Regions from separate parts of the Robertmurraya sp. genome, predicted to be linked through region 2. Evidence: riboswitches for the same ligand, from Rfam matches in the RefSeq annotation. Region 2 holds a riboswitch; each other region holds the start of a gene.
What was found. Region 2 has a riboswitch for S-adenosylmethionine ahead of mmuP (S-methylmethionine permease). Riboswitches for the same ligand answer to the same signal wherever they lie in the genome.

Region 1: another riboswitch for S-adenosylmethionine. It lies ahead of ACGLXV_RS10400 (sugar ABC transporter substrate-binding protein); the one in region 2 lies ahead of mmuP (S-methylmethionine permease).
Region 3: another riboswitch for S-adenosylmethionine. It lies ahead of ACGLXV_RS09245 (2,3-diketo-5-methylthiopentyl-1-phosphate enolase); the one in region 2 lies ahead of mmuP (S-methylmethionine permease).

What each region holds. Positions count from the first base shown of each region.
Region 1 covers NZ_JAKFCQ010000073.1:37,653-41,907, forward strand. The annotation lists gene ACGLXV_RS10395 (sugar ABC transporter ATP-binding protein) at 1-1,181, opposite strand, end outside; gene ACGLXV_RS10400 (sugar ABC transporter substrate-binding protein) at 1,438-2,550, opposite strand; SAM riboswitch class I at 2,732-2,839, opposite strand; gene ACGLXV_RS10405 (cold-shock protein) at 3,239-3,439, opposite strand; gene ACGLXV_RS10410 (DNA alkylation repair protein) at 3,693-4,255, opposite strand, start outside.
Region 2 covers NZ_JAKFCQ010000076.1:21,453-25,707, forward strand. The annotation lists gene ACGLXV_RS10830 (bifunctional 4-hydroxy-2-oxoglutarate aldolase/2-dehydro-3-deoxy-phosphogluconate aldolase) at 1-669, shown strand, start outside; gene ACGLXV_RS10835 (manganese catalase family protein) at 717-1,610, opposite strand; gene ACGLXV_RS10840 (YuzF family protein) at 1,623-1,841, opposite strand; SAM riboswitch class I at 1,988-2,093, shown strand; gene mmuP (S-methylmethionine permease) at 2,219-3,625, shown strand; gene mmuM (homocysteine S-methyltransferase) at 3,603-4,255, shown strand, end outside.
Region 3 covers NZ_JAKFCQ010000069.1:47,413-51,667, forward strand. The annotation lists gene ACGLXV_RS09235 (carbon-nitrogen family hydrolase) at 1-645, opposite strand, end outside; gene ACGLXV_RS09240 (pyridoxal phosphate-dependent aminotransferase) at 775-1,950, shown strand; SAM riboswitch class I at 2,034-2,141, shown strand; gene ACGLXV_RS09245 (2,3-diketo-5-methylthiopentyl-1-phosphate enolase) at 2,229-3,461, shown strand; gene ACGLXV_RS09250 (2-hydroxy-3-keto-5-methylthiopentenyl-1-phosphate phosphatase) at 3,458-4,120, shown strand; gene ACGLXV_RS09255 (methylthioribulose 1-phosphate dehydratase) at 4,117-4,255, shown strand, end outside.

The DNA.
Region 1 (4,255 bases), on a different contig from region 2:
TCAGACGGTGTCTTTATTCCCAGACGGTTGATCATTGCTTTTGCAACTAACTTTTCTTTTTTGCGATCCAGAAAGCTCAATTCTTTTGAAAAACGTCCTAAATTCACTACGGATAAATTTGATTCTACCGATTCATAAACAAGAATGCCTTCTTTTCGGCGTTCTTCAGGGACCAAGGCAAGTCCATTCTTAACAGCTTCATACGGATTTTTTACGCTTACCTTTTTTCCGTTAACCTTGACTTCTCCTGCTATTAATTTGCCTTCAGCCCCGAACAGGGCTTTACAGAACTCCGTCTTACCGGCACCTACAAGCCCGGCGATTCCCACAATCTCTCCTGCTCTAACTTTCATGCTGAAATCTTTAATCTTCTCTCTATCCGTAAGTCCTTTTACCTCAAGAACTGTATTTCCAATGGTCATGGATTTTTCAGGAAACTGTTCACCGAGTTTTTGACCAAGCATATGCTCCACTACTTTGTTTTGGTTGGTATCCGAAATTCTCTGTTTCTCGACTACTTCCCCATTTCTCATAATCGTAATGTCATCACAAATCTCAAAAATCTCTGGAAGTCGATGCGATATAAAAATAATTCCAACATCACGTCTCTTTAATTCTTGTACTATACGAAATAATTCATTTGTTTCTGTATGACTAAGAGGTGCCGTCGGCTCATCCAAGATGAGGAATTTACATTCTTTCGACACTGCTCTGGCGATTAAAACCATTTGCTTTTCTGCCAATGTCAATTCACTTACTAGTTTTTTAGTAGGAAGAGACAAATTCATTTCCGCTAGGATGGTGGCCGCTTTCACATGCAGGCTTTTCCAATTGAACCATTGCTTCTTTCCCATGTTATGTACCGTGTCCATTAACATGATATTTTCAGCAACCGTTAAATAGGGGATAAGAGCTGTATCCACTTCCTGATATACAAGTTGAATTCCTGAATCCATGGCACTTTTTGGGGAACGAATGGTCATAGGCTGTCCATTCATTGTGATTTCACCAGTATAGTGGTCATATGCCCCTGAAAGAACCTTCATTAGCGTTGATTTCCCAGCACCGTTGGCTCCGATTAAGGCATGAGTTTTCCCACTTTCAACCGAAAAGTCCACCTCATTTAATGCTTTTACACCCGGAAATTCAATTGAGACATTCTTCATCTCTAAAGTGGTCATGATGTCACCGTCCTTTCAAAGAAAAGCGCAAGCGCCCGTTAAGTGACGTATGGACTGGAGCGCTCTGACTGAGATAAAGGAAACACGGAGAGCGTGAGCGATCCGATGTTGACTTATCATAGGGAGGAGAGCGAAGTACACTAGTCGCTGGGCGCTGGAGCTAGACACTGTTCAAAGTTCAATATTTTATTTATACTTTCTTCAAAGAAACACTCTCTTTATCTTGTGAAAAAGAGAGTGTCTATCAATAAGTCCCTTACTTCTTATAGTGTTCCTTCAGCGTCTTCATCCAGTCTTCTTCAAATTCCGTCGATTGGCCCCATCCTTCAATGATTTCAGTTAGATTGACCATATTAACAGGATCTTTTGACTTTTGAAGGTCTTCTTGAGAGATTAGTGAAGCTTCCAAATCATAAGTTTGTGGTGTTTCCTCGCCTGCTAATTTCTTCGCAAGTATTCTCATATTTACTGCACCAATCAACTTAGGATCAACAGCTGCCGTATATCTCCAAGCGCTGCCTTCTCTTTGGATTTCCTGCAAATCAGCATTAGAAACATCAATTCCATAGATTTTAACTTCTTCTCTGCCAGCTTCTTTTAACGCGCGTGCTGCACCGATGGCAAAAGCATCCCATGTTGCAAAAATCGCATCAAGTTCACCCTTAGGGTATTTATTCAACATCGCGGCAACGGCATTTTGGGTTTGAACACTAGTATCAGCTGCTGCTATCCCAAAGCGCTCCACTTCTTTAATTCCAGGGTTTTTCGCTAAAACATCTTCATAAACTTTATTTCGTCTAACCATCGGTGGGAATCCGTCCACCCATAGGTATGCAATATTGGCTTCCCCTTTTGTTTCTTTTACTAATTGGTCCAATGATAGAGTAGCTAACGCTTCATCATCTTGTGATACAAGAGTAACACCGTCAACACTAGTTAAATTTGCATTCGAGTCAAATGCGACTACGCTTTTTCCTGCGTCAACAATTTTCTGTATGTCATTAACGGTAGCATCATCATCACCGTGAGAAATAATAAATCCATCATAATCTTGATTTAACGCTTGGTTAATCGCATCATGAAATTTCGCTGTATCTCCATTTGCAGTAAATACATCCACTTGGAAACCGAATGCTTCACCTTCTTGTTTCGCACCAGCTAAGAATTGTGCTGTGTGATCGTCCCCACCAATTTTACGAATAACTTTGATTTTCGGCTGGTCTCCATTTGCAAAGCGTTCAGGTACACCTTCAATCGGTGTGTTCGATCCTGTTGCTTCCTTTGTTTCTCCCCCTGATGCACAGCCTGTAAGCAAAAGTGTTGCAGCGATTGCTGATACAAATGTACTTCTTAAAAAGTTCCTCTTCATGTTTTTTTCTCCCCTTTTTGTTTTCTATGCCTTCTTACCAACGTTGCTCTTAGGAGAGTTTTTTTATTTGGCTTTTAAAATTTGACTAGAGAGTAAATCAATAGCCCAGTTTAACACAGCCTAAAATATAAAAAACCTCTCCAGAAAAGAGAGGTTTCATCACAAAATAAGGACTACTCCTCTCTTATCTCTCAAAACAATTTCTTGTTTTGCAGGATTTAGCACCAATTCCATACGGAACGGTTGCTGGGCGTCATCGGGCCAGTCCCTCTGCCACTCTTGATAAGAGAACGTATTTATTCATTTACTTTGGTAAAGTATTAAACTTAATTTAATATTCTATTAACAAATTGTCAATAGTATTTTCAAAATATTATTAATAGAGATATTTTTCCAAAGACAGCCAGATATAACATCTGCCCATGTGTTAAGTTCATCAAAAGCCCCCACTATACTCAAATAAAGATTCTCACCGTCTACGACGAATTGGTGAACTATAGCGAAATTGAAAGCTATAATTAACACAAACATAATTAGGTGAATTCGTTATTATGTGATACACTTTATTTACCATTTGATTTACTTGCTTACATTGTGCCCTGCTCATTCAGTGAGTGGGGATCCTTGTATTTAAAAGAAAAGAAAAAAAACAGACTCTAAAAAGAGCCTGCTTAGTTTGTTTTTATTATTAAGCTTTACGCACGTTAGCTGCTTGAGCTCCACGTTGGCCTTGCTCAACGTCAAAAGTAACTGCTTGACCTTCGTCTAAAGATTTAAAACCTTCGCCTTGGATAGCTGAGAAATGAACGAATACGTCTTCTCCGGCTTCACGCTCGATAAATCCGAAACCTTTTTCTGCGTTAAACCATTTTACTTTACCTTGTTCCATTTTGTTTCCTCCTGCTGTGTGATTTTCACACAATATGTTACTATCCTTGGACTCAGTGATCATCAAGACGAAAAGTTAATCTTATACTATCCTTTACACCGAACAAAAATAATTCTTCTAAAGTTTAACATTTTTTATAAGAATTTGCAAGAAGACAACTGACTTATAATTTCTCAGAAAACTACCTCTTTCAGTATATCAACAAAAAAGAGTGTCAATCCTTCTGGAATCACACCCCGATTTGAAACTATTTTTAACATCTTACATATTTGCGCTTGAAACCAAGCTTTCCTCTATCCATTTCTTTTTGAATACTTTCGAAAGCGTTTAGGAAACTGCTTTTTTTATTGTCCCGTTTGACTTCTACAATTCCTATTTCCTTTGAAATTTCGACTGCCTTTTCATGTTGTGGCAAATAGGAAATCCCCACGGTGTATACGAAATTATTCATAGCTGATTTGGTTCGCTCTGGCGAATCATGAATCGTATTTTTCACCATATCAAGCATATTGGAAATCTTGCTTTCGGAAAACTCTTTGTCTTTTCGATTCCCTAAAAGCCAGCAGTAGCAACTCCATCCGGCTGACATTCTCAACTCGTCACCGCTTGCAATCCATTTATCAGCAACGTCCTGTGCAATATCTGACTCTGATAAAGTTACTGCCACCACATAATCAGACACCATATAAAAATACGCCCCATCCATCCAACGATCAAAGTCCGACTCAGTCATCGCTTTTGGGTCTGCAATAATGCCTGCAAAATACATTGCATCGTAGTTACCTGTGGCATAAAGCTCGTCAGCTAAATCTTGAT
Region 2 (4,255 bases):
AATAAAATCAATGTTCTATCAAAGGTTTCAGAGTGTGGAGTAGTGGCAGTAGTGAGAGCAGAGACGAAGGAAGAAGCAGTAACAATCTCTAATGCATGTATTCGAGGTGGTATTAAGGGGATAGAAGTAACTTTTACTGTCAAAGAAGCGGATGAAGTAATTAAAGAGTTAACGTCTCTATATAATGAACGCAATGATGTGGTGATTGGAGCTGGTACGGTTCTTGACTCAACTACTGCTAGAATAGCCATCCTTGCAGGGGCACAGTTCGTAGTCAGTCCTTCCTTTGATGAAGAAACCGCAAAATTATGTAACCTCTATCAAATCCCTTATATGCCAGGTTGTATGACAATTACGGAAATGAAGCGTGCTCTTGAATCTGGTGTTGATATTGTGAAGTTATTCCCAGGGAACAACTTTGGCCCTGATTTTGTTAAGGGAGTAAAAGCGCCACTTCCACAAGTGAACATTATGCCAACAGGTGGTGTTAGCCTTGAAAATGTGGACCAATGGATTAAAAACGGTTGTGTAGCAGTAGGAGTAGGAGGAAATCTATTAGCACCAGCTAAGACGGGAGATTATGACCTTATTACGGAGTATGCAAAGCAGTATGTTGAAAAAGTTAGAGCTGCACGTGGGGAAGATGTGTTAGAAGCAAAAACTATATAAATATGAAAGTTGGGTATTCATGGACACATGAATACCCTTTAACTATTTTACATATTTTCCATTAAACGTTTGGCGATTTTTGCGTAATCATCTCGATCGATCCCTGGAGCAAATTCTTCAGGTAGCTCTTCTAAATTTGGAATAGGTGCCCCCTTAGGAGCTCCAGTAATTACTTTGAGCTGGTTTCCATTTTCAGGGTTTGTTCCTTTCCAAATTTTTGAGATATCTGTATAATGGCCTACATCATTCCATGTATATAAAACATTTGATAAGCCTTGATCCTCAAATTTTTTTGCATGATCAAACTTTCTGTTAGATAGATTAGGAATCGGAACCATTTTTTTAACATCTACGCCCGTAGCAATTTCTAAAGCTTTAGCATAAGCGAGTACATGCGTCCCACCTCTGACAAGTAAGTACCCTATCATTTCACGAGCAGTTTCATGTTCTGTCATTTCATATACTCGCATCTTATGTGTGCGTGCTCCTACCTCTAAAAAGAAATTATGAAGTAAATCTAGCACTAAGTTACCGCTGCTAAATACATTGTCTCCGGTCCAAGGACGCCCCATAGAATCACCTGCTAATGCCGTTTGAGCAGTAGCTATAAAGTGATACGTACTGCGTGCATCCATTCCTTCACGTAAAGGGGTAACATCAGGGTCCCCAGGAAAGGTGTTTCCGCGTGATAACAAGTTGATTGTATTACTAACGAGCTCCACATGACCAAATTCTTCTGCTGTTATACTTGCTACGAGGTCATAAAAAGGTTTTAATTTATCCTTTTGACGGAAGTTAAAAGACTGATACATGTAATTGTTTAATGTTGACATTTCTCCAAATTTTCCACCTAACAACTCCTGAACTGCAGCGGCAGCATTCGGATCACCATGCTCTGGAACAGGAAGGTCAATCAATAATTTATTTTCGCGTTTAAACATCAAATGACCTCCTTATCCTCTAGGAATAACCCAGATAATTTGTTGAGTTCGTATAAAGAATGGAGAACCTCCTGATTCCACTACAATATGGTCAGGCATAACAGACTTAAGTAATCCAGTTACAGTCCCTCTGACAGTTTGGACGGCAACCATTCGCCCTGTAATCCCTTGGAGTGCATGATACACATACGAGTCAATATGACTGACAAAAGATGGTGTTTGTTGATTCATGAAGTTTTCGCTCCTTTGTTTTGTATATCAAACAGTTATATGTATGACGAGACAGTAATAGTTATACATAATAGAATGCAAACTATTAATTTATTCAGAAGTTTCTTGACATTATTTTTATAGATTGGTAAGGTTGATAGAAATATTTCTTATCCAGAGAGGTGGAGGGACTGGCCCTGTGAAGCCTCAGCAACAGATCAACTAGGATACTGTGCTAATTCCAGCGGGTGATTTTTCCTCGATAGATAGGAGCGGACGTTTTTATTTGTCAGTAGTGCACTCGTTTCCTGAGTGCGCTTTTTTGTTTCCCTCACTATAGTATTCATTGATCGTTTGTAATGGTTGCTTCTGGATGTAGGTTAAGGAGAGAGTTAGTTGTGAAAGTGGAAGAACAAGGATTTCAAAGGAAAATGCAAGCAAGACATCTAGTCATGTTATCCTTAGGTGGGGTCATTGGGACCGGTTTGTTTTTAAGTTCAGGTTATACGATTCAACAGGCAGGACCGTTTGGAACGATTCTTTCGTACTTAATCGGTGCCTTGGTGGTCTACTTAGTTATGTTATGTTTGGGGGAGCTATCTGTACATATGCCAGAAACGGGAGCGTTTCATAGTTACGCAGCCAAATATATTGGACCCGCAACAGGTTTTACTGTTGCTTGGTTGTATTGGTTAACTTGGACAGTGGCACTAGGGTCAGAGTTCACAGCTGCTGGGTTATTGATGCAGCGTTGGTTCCCAAATGTGAATGTATGGATTTGGAGTGCTCTATTTGCTATTTTAATTTTTTTATTAAATGCTATAACTGTTAAATTCTTTGCTGAATCAGAATTTTGGTTTGCATCCATAAAAGTTCTTGCAATTTTGTTCTTTATTATTTTAGGTGCAGCAGCTATGATTGGTATTCTGCCAATAGAGGGTTCTGAGACAGCACCCGTGTTTTCAAATATCATTGGCCAAGGGTTATTTCCAAACGGTGTATTTGCTATTTTTATGACCATGTTGGCAGTGAATTTTGCATTTTCTGGGACAGAATTAATTGGGATTGCTGCTGGAGAAACTGAAAATCCAGAAAAGGCAATTCCGAAGGCTATTCGAACGACTCTGTGGAGATTAATTATCTTCTTTGTCGGAACCATCATTGTGTTATCAGCTCTACTCCCTTTTTCAGCTGCTGGGGTATTGGAGAGCCCGTTTGTTGCTGTTCTTGATAGAATAGGGGTACCATATGGTGCGGATATTATGAACTTTGTTATCTTAACGGCCATTTTATCGGCCGCGAATTCTGGATTATACGCTTCCTCAAGAATGCTTTGGTCACTTGCAGAAAAAGAAACAATCTCTCCAATCTTTGCAAAGCTAACAAATCGAGGTGTACCACTTAATGCTATTATTTTCAGTATGCTAGGTGGTGGCTTAGCGCTGTTTTCTAGTATTATTGCACCTGATACTGTATATATCGTACTTGTGTCCATTTCAGGACTAGCAGTAGTTATTGTATGGATGAGTATTAGTGTTTCACAGTTATTATTCCGTAGACAATATGTAAAAGAAGGCCATTCCGTGCAAGACCTAGCTTACCGAACGCCATTGTATCCTATCGTACCGATTGCAGCGTTCCTTCTTTGTCTGGCTTCCTGTATAGGTATTGCTTTTGATCCAACACAGAGAATTGCACTGTTTTGTGGAATTCCATTTATCTTGCTTTGCTATGCTAGTTATTATATAAAACAAGGGTTTAACAAGAAGGGAGAAGTTTACGTTGAAAAAAACCAACCCAATTGATGCTGTTTTACAAGAGCATTCACTTATTCTTTTAGATGGAGCAATGGCTACCGAGCTTGAATCCTATGGATGCAATTTGGATGATCCTCTATGGTCAGCGCGTGTGTTACTTGAGAATCCACAGCTAATTTATCAGGTACATTTAGACTATTTTCAGGCAGGTGCAGATTGTGCGATAACTGCAAGCTATCAAGCAACAGTTGAAGGATTTATAAAACGTGGATTACAAGAAGAAGAAGCCTTGGAATTGATAAAAAAGACAGTAGTGCTTGCGAAGAGTGCAAGAGATGACTTTTGGCAAGAAGAGCAACAACTGGTTAGACCCAAACCATTGGTAGCTGCATCTGTTGGTCCATATGGTGCGTTCTTAGCAGATGGCTCAGAGTATGTTGGGAACTATGGGGTGAGCGATAATCTCCTTAAAGATTTCCACCGTCAGAGAATGGCGGTACTTATAGAAGCTGGAGCTGATATTTTGGCATTTGAAACCATTCCTTCCCTTCAGGAGGCCAAAGTATTAATTTCTTTATTGCAGGAGTTTCCTGGAACTTATGCATGGCTTTCCTTCTCCTTGAAGGACGAAAGGTCAATAAGTGACGGTACGTTGTTACAAGAATGTGCTGAATTGGC
Region 3 (4,255 bases), on a different contig from region 2:
ATTAATAATCAATGAATGACCAGCAAATACATTGTCGGGATCTGAGCCAGAACGATTGCATGCTATAACAAAGCATTGATTTTCAATAGCTCTAGCAATTAATAAAGATCTCCAATGGTTCAAACGAGGGAGAGGCCACTCAGCAACAACCACGATGGTCTCCGCTCCTTCTGTCGTATGAGCACGAATCCATTCAGGAAAGCGAATATCATAGCATATCAATCCTGCAAATAAGTGATTGTCGAGCGCAAATATCCCTTTTGTACTTCCTGATTGAAGATGTTCATGCTCGTTCATTAGTTTAAAAAGATGCGCTTTGCTGTATGTGGAAACAAGTTCTCCTTCGTTATTTATGACAAGTAGTGTGTTATACACACCGTTGTTTTCTTGAGAAGCAACAGATCCACCAACTATATGCACACGATGTTGTTTAGCTAATTTCTGCAAAAATTCAATGCTCTTTTTTGCTTCCACGTCTGCAAGAACATCGAGGCGGGTTAAGTCATAGCCTGTCGTCCATAACTCTGGAAGAATGACTAAGTCAGGTTTTTCAGCCATTGCTGACTCTATTAATCTTTCCGCTTTTTGAAAGTTTTCTTCTACATTTCCAAAGCTTATGTCCATCTGAATACAAGAAACTCTCATAAGAAACCACCTTTTCTAAAAAAATATTAGTAAAAATACTTTACAAGTTGTCATTTACGATATACATTTGTGACTAGTTTTTCAATATAAAAATTGCCAATTACCCGAATATATAAAGTAGGTGGAAAAATGATGATATATCCTCAATCAAAATTATTAAAAAGCTTACCTAAACAATTCTTCGCTTCACTTGTTGCAAAAGTAAATAAGCAGATCAGTGATGGTCATGATGTAATAAACCTTGGTCAGGGAAACCCTGATCAACCGACAGCTTCACATATCGTAAAAGCCCTGCAAGTGGCAGCAGAGAATCCAAATAATCACAAATACTCTCCCTTCCAAGGCTTCGCATCATTAAAAGAGGCTGCTGCGACATTTTATAAAAGAGAATATAACGTAGATATCAATCCAGAGAAAGAAGTTGCCATCCTTTTCGGAGGAAAAGCTGGGCTTGTTGAAATCCCACAATGCCTATTAAACCCAGGTGAACATGTTCTCGTCCCCGATCCGGGTTATCCTGACTATTGGTCGGGAGTTGCTCTTGCACAAGCAGAAATGATTACGATGCCATTGAAGGAGGAAAATCATTTTCTTCCCGATTATACGGCTCTAACAGATAGCGAGCTTGAAAAGGCTAAGCTTATGTTCTTAAATTATCCGAATAACCCGACAGGCGCAATAGCCAATGCTAATTTTTTTGAGGATACGGTTGAACTAGCTAAAGAGCACGAGATTTGTGTTGTTCATGATTTTGCATATGGAGCGATAGGCTTTAATGGTCATAAACCGATTAGTTTCCTACAAACGGAAGGTGCAAAAGACGTGGGGATTGAAATTTATACGTTATCTAAGACGTATAATATGGCTGGTTGGAGAGTAGGCTTTGCGGTTGGAAATGAAAGTGTCATTTCAGCCCTTAATTTGTTGCAAGACCATTTATATGTAAGTCTTTTTGGAGCTGTCCAAGAAGCGGCAGTTACAGCATTAACTGAGTCTCAAAGTTGTGTTCGTGAGTTAAATGCATTGTACGAATCTAGAAGAGACGTCTTTATCGGAGGACTTCAAGAATTAGGTTGGAATGTCGTAGCTCCGGAGGGGTCATTTTTTGCATGGCTAAAGGTTCCTACCGGTTATACATCTGAACAATTTTCAGATCTATTACTAGAAAAAGCACATATTGCTGTTGCCCCTGGAGTTGGTTTTGGTACATGGGGAGAAGGCTATGTCCGAGTTGGGTTACTAACCTCGGAAGCACGTTTGCGAGAAGCGGTTGAAAGAATTTCAAAGCTCCAAATTTTTAGTTAATGTATTGACAGTCGAATTAAATTCTGGAATAATCAAAATCAATTGAAAGTATAAACAATAATTCCATAATGAAAACATTCGTTTTCTTATCAAGAGCAGGTGGAGGGACGAGCCCGACGAAGCCCGGCAACCGACTTACATGTTTTGTAAGCACGGTGCTAATTCTTGCAGCAAAGGCTGATAGATAAGGAGATGTTAGTTTACGATACTAACCTCTTCCTGATGACAAGAAGAGGTTTTTTATGTATATGCGTATAGAAGAGAAAGGACGAAAGCAAATGAGTGAGGTCATCGCAACGTACTTGGTACATGACGCCAAACACAACCCTGAGAAAAAAGCAGAGGAAATTGCGCTTGGTTTAACGGTTGGTTCATGGACTCAATTACAAAAGCTCGAGCAAGAACAATTGAAAAAATATAAAGGTAGAGTTATTTCCACAGAAAAATTACACATAGATGAACATACGAATGAAACGGTAGCGGTGTTAAAAATCGCTTATCCCTCGAATAACTTTTCGCTAGATCTTCCAGCTATTTTAACAACGGTGTTTGGAAAGTTGTCTCTTGACGGGAAGATTAAGCTATTAGATCTTGATTTTTCACAAGAGTTAAAAACGGCTTTTCCAGGTCCTAAGTTTGGTATTAATGGTCTAAGAGAGAAGCTTGGGGTATATGATCGTCCGTTATTGATGAGTATTTTTAAAGGAATTCTTGGTAGAGATCTTCCATTCCTCTTCAGCCAATTACGCGAACAGGCATTGGGTGGAGTCGATTTTGTAAAAGATGACGAAATTCTTTTTGAAAACCCATTAACTCCTTTTGAACAGAGAATTACTGGTGGAAGAGAAGTTCTGCAACAGGTTTATGAAGAAACGGGACATCGTACCTTGTATGCTGTGAACTTGACAGGGCGTACGTCTCAATTAATTGACAAAGCAAAAAGAGCAAAAGAACTTGGTGCGGACTTACTATTATTTAATGTGTTTGCGTATGGTCTTGATGTTCTTCAGGAATTACGCGAAGAAGAGGGTGTCGATCTTCCGATTATGGCACATCCAGCTGTGAGTGGAGCACTCACTTCGTCTGATGTATACGGAATTTCTCATTCCCTACTACTTGGAAAATTGTTGCGTTACGCTGGAGCCGACTTGTCTTTATTCCCATCTCCATACGGTTCGGTGGCTTTGGAAAAGAAAGCAGCATTATCGATTGCTGAAGCGTTAACAGATCAATCAGAACCTATGAATAAGAGCTTCCCAGTGCCTTCAGCTGGTATTCATCCTGGACTTGTTCCACTTTTACTACAAGATTTTGGAATAGATAGTGTCATTAATGCTGGTGGTGGCGTTCATGGGCATCCGGCTGGTGCGAAAGGTGGAGGTCTTGCTTTCCGCCAAGCTATTGATTTAAGTCAAAAAGGATTGCCATTGCGAGAAAACTCGCAGCAATATCCTGAACTAGCAACTGCGATCGAACTGTGGGGAGTTACTGAGGTGGCGAAACAATCATGAGCAAGAAAATAGCCGTATTTTGTGATTTCGATGGCACGATCACCGAGAAGGATAATATTATTGCCATTATGAAAAAATTTGCTCCTCCCGAATGGGAAGCGCTGAAAGACGACATATTATCTGAGCGTATTTCAATAAGAGAAGGAGTAGGAAAGCTTTTCTCGTTGCTTCCTTCTTCAAAAAAAGAAGAAATCATTACGTATTCATTAGAAAATGTAAAAATTCGCGAAGGATTTCCTGATTTTGTGAAGTTTTTGAAAGAGCAGGATATTCCTTTGTATATTGTTAGTGGTGGTATTGATTTCTTTGTATATCCCATTTTACAAGCTTACGGCCCTTTTTCAGGAGTGTATTGTAATGCTGCTGATTTTAATGGCGAATATATCAATATTCTTTGGCCAAATGCATGTGATGAGCATTGTCAAAATGATTGCGGCTGCTGTAAACCTAGTATTATACGTGGACTTAAAGAAGATTTCTACAAAGTCGTTATTGGTGATTCAGTAACCGATTTACAAGCAGCTAAGCAGGCTGATTTGGTCATTGCAAGAGAACTGCTATTAGAAAAATCAAAAGAGTATGGCTTGAATCATAGAGAGTTTGTTGATTTCTATGATGTGATCAAGCATATGTCACAGGTTGAGGAGTTGATTGGATGAGTCTGTTAACAGAACGTTGGGAAGAGCTTGCTGATGTGAAGGATGAGCTTGCTGTTCGAGATTGGTTTATGGGAACGAGCGGGAATTTAGCCATAAAGGTTAGCGACAATCCTATACAATTCTTAGTAACAGCAA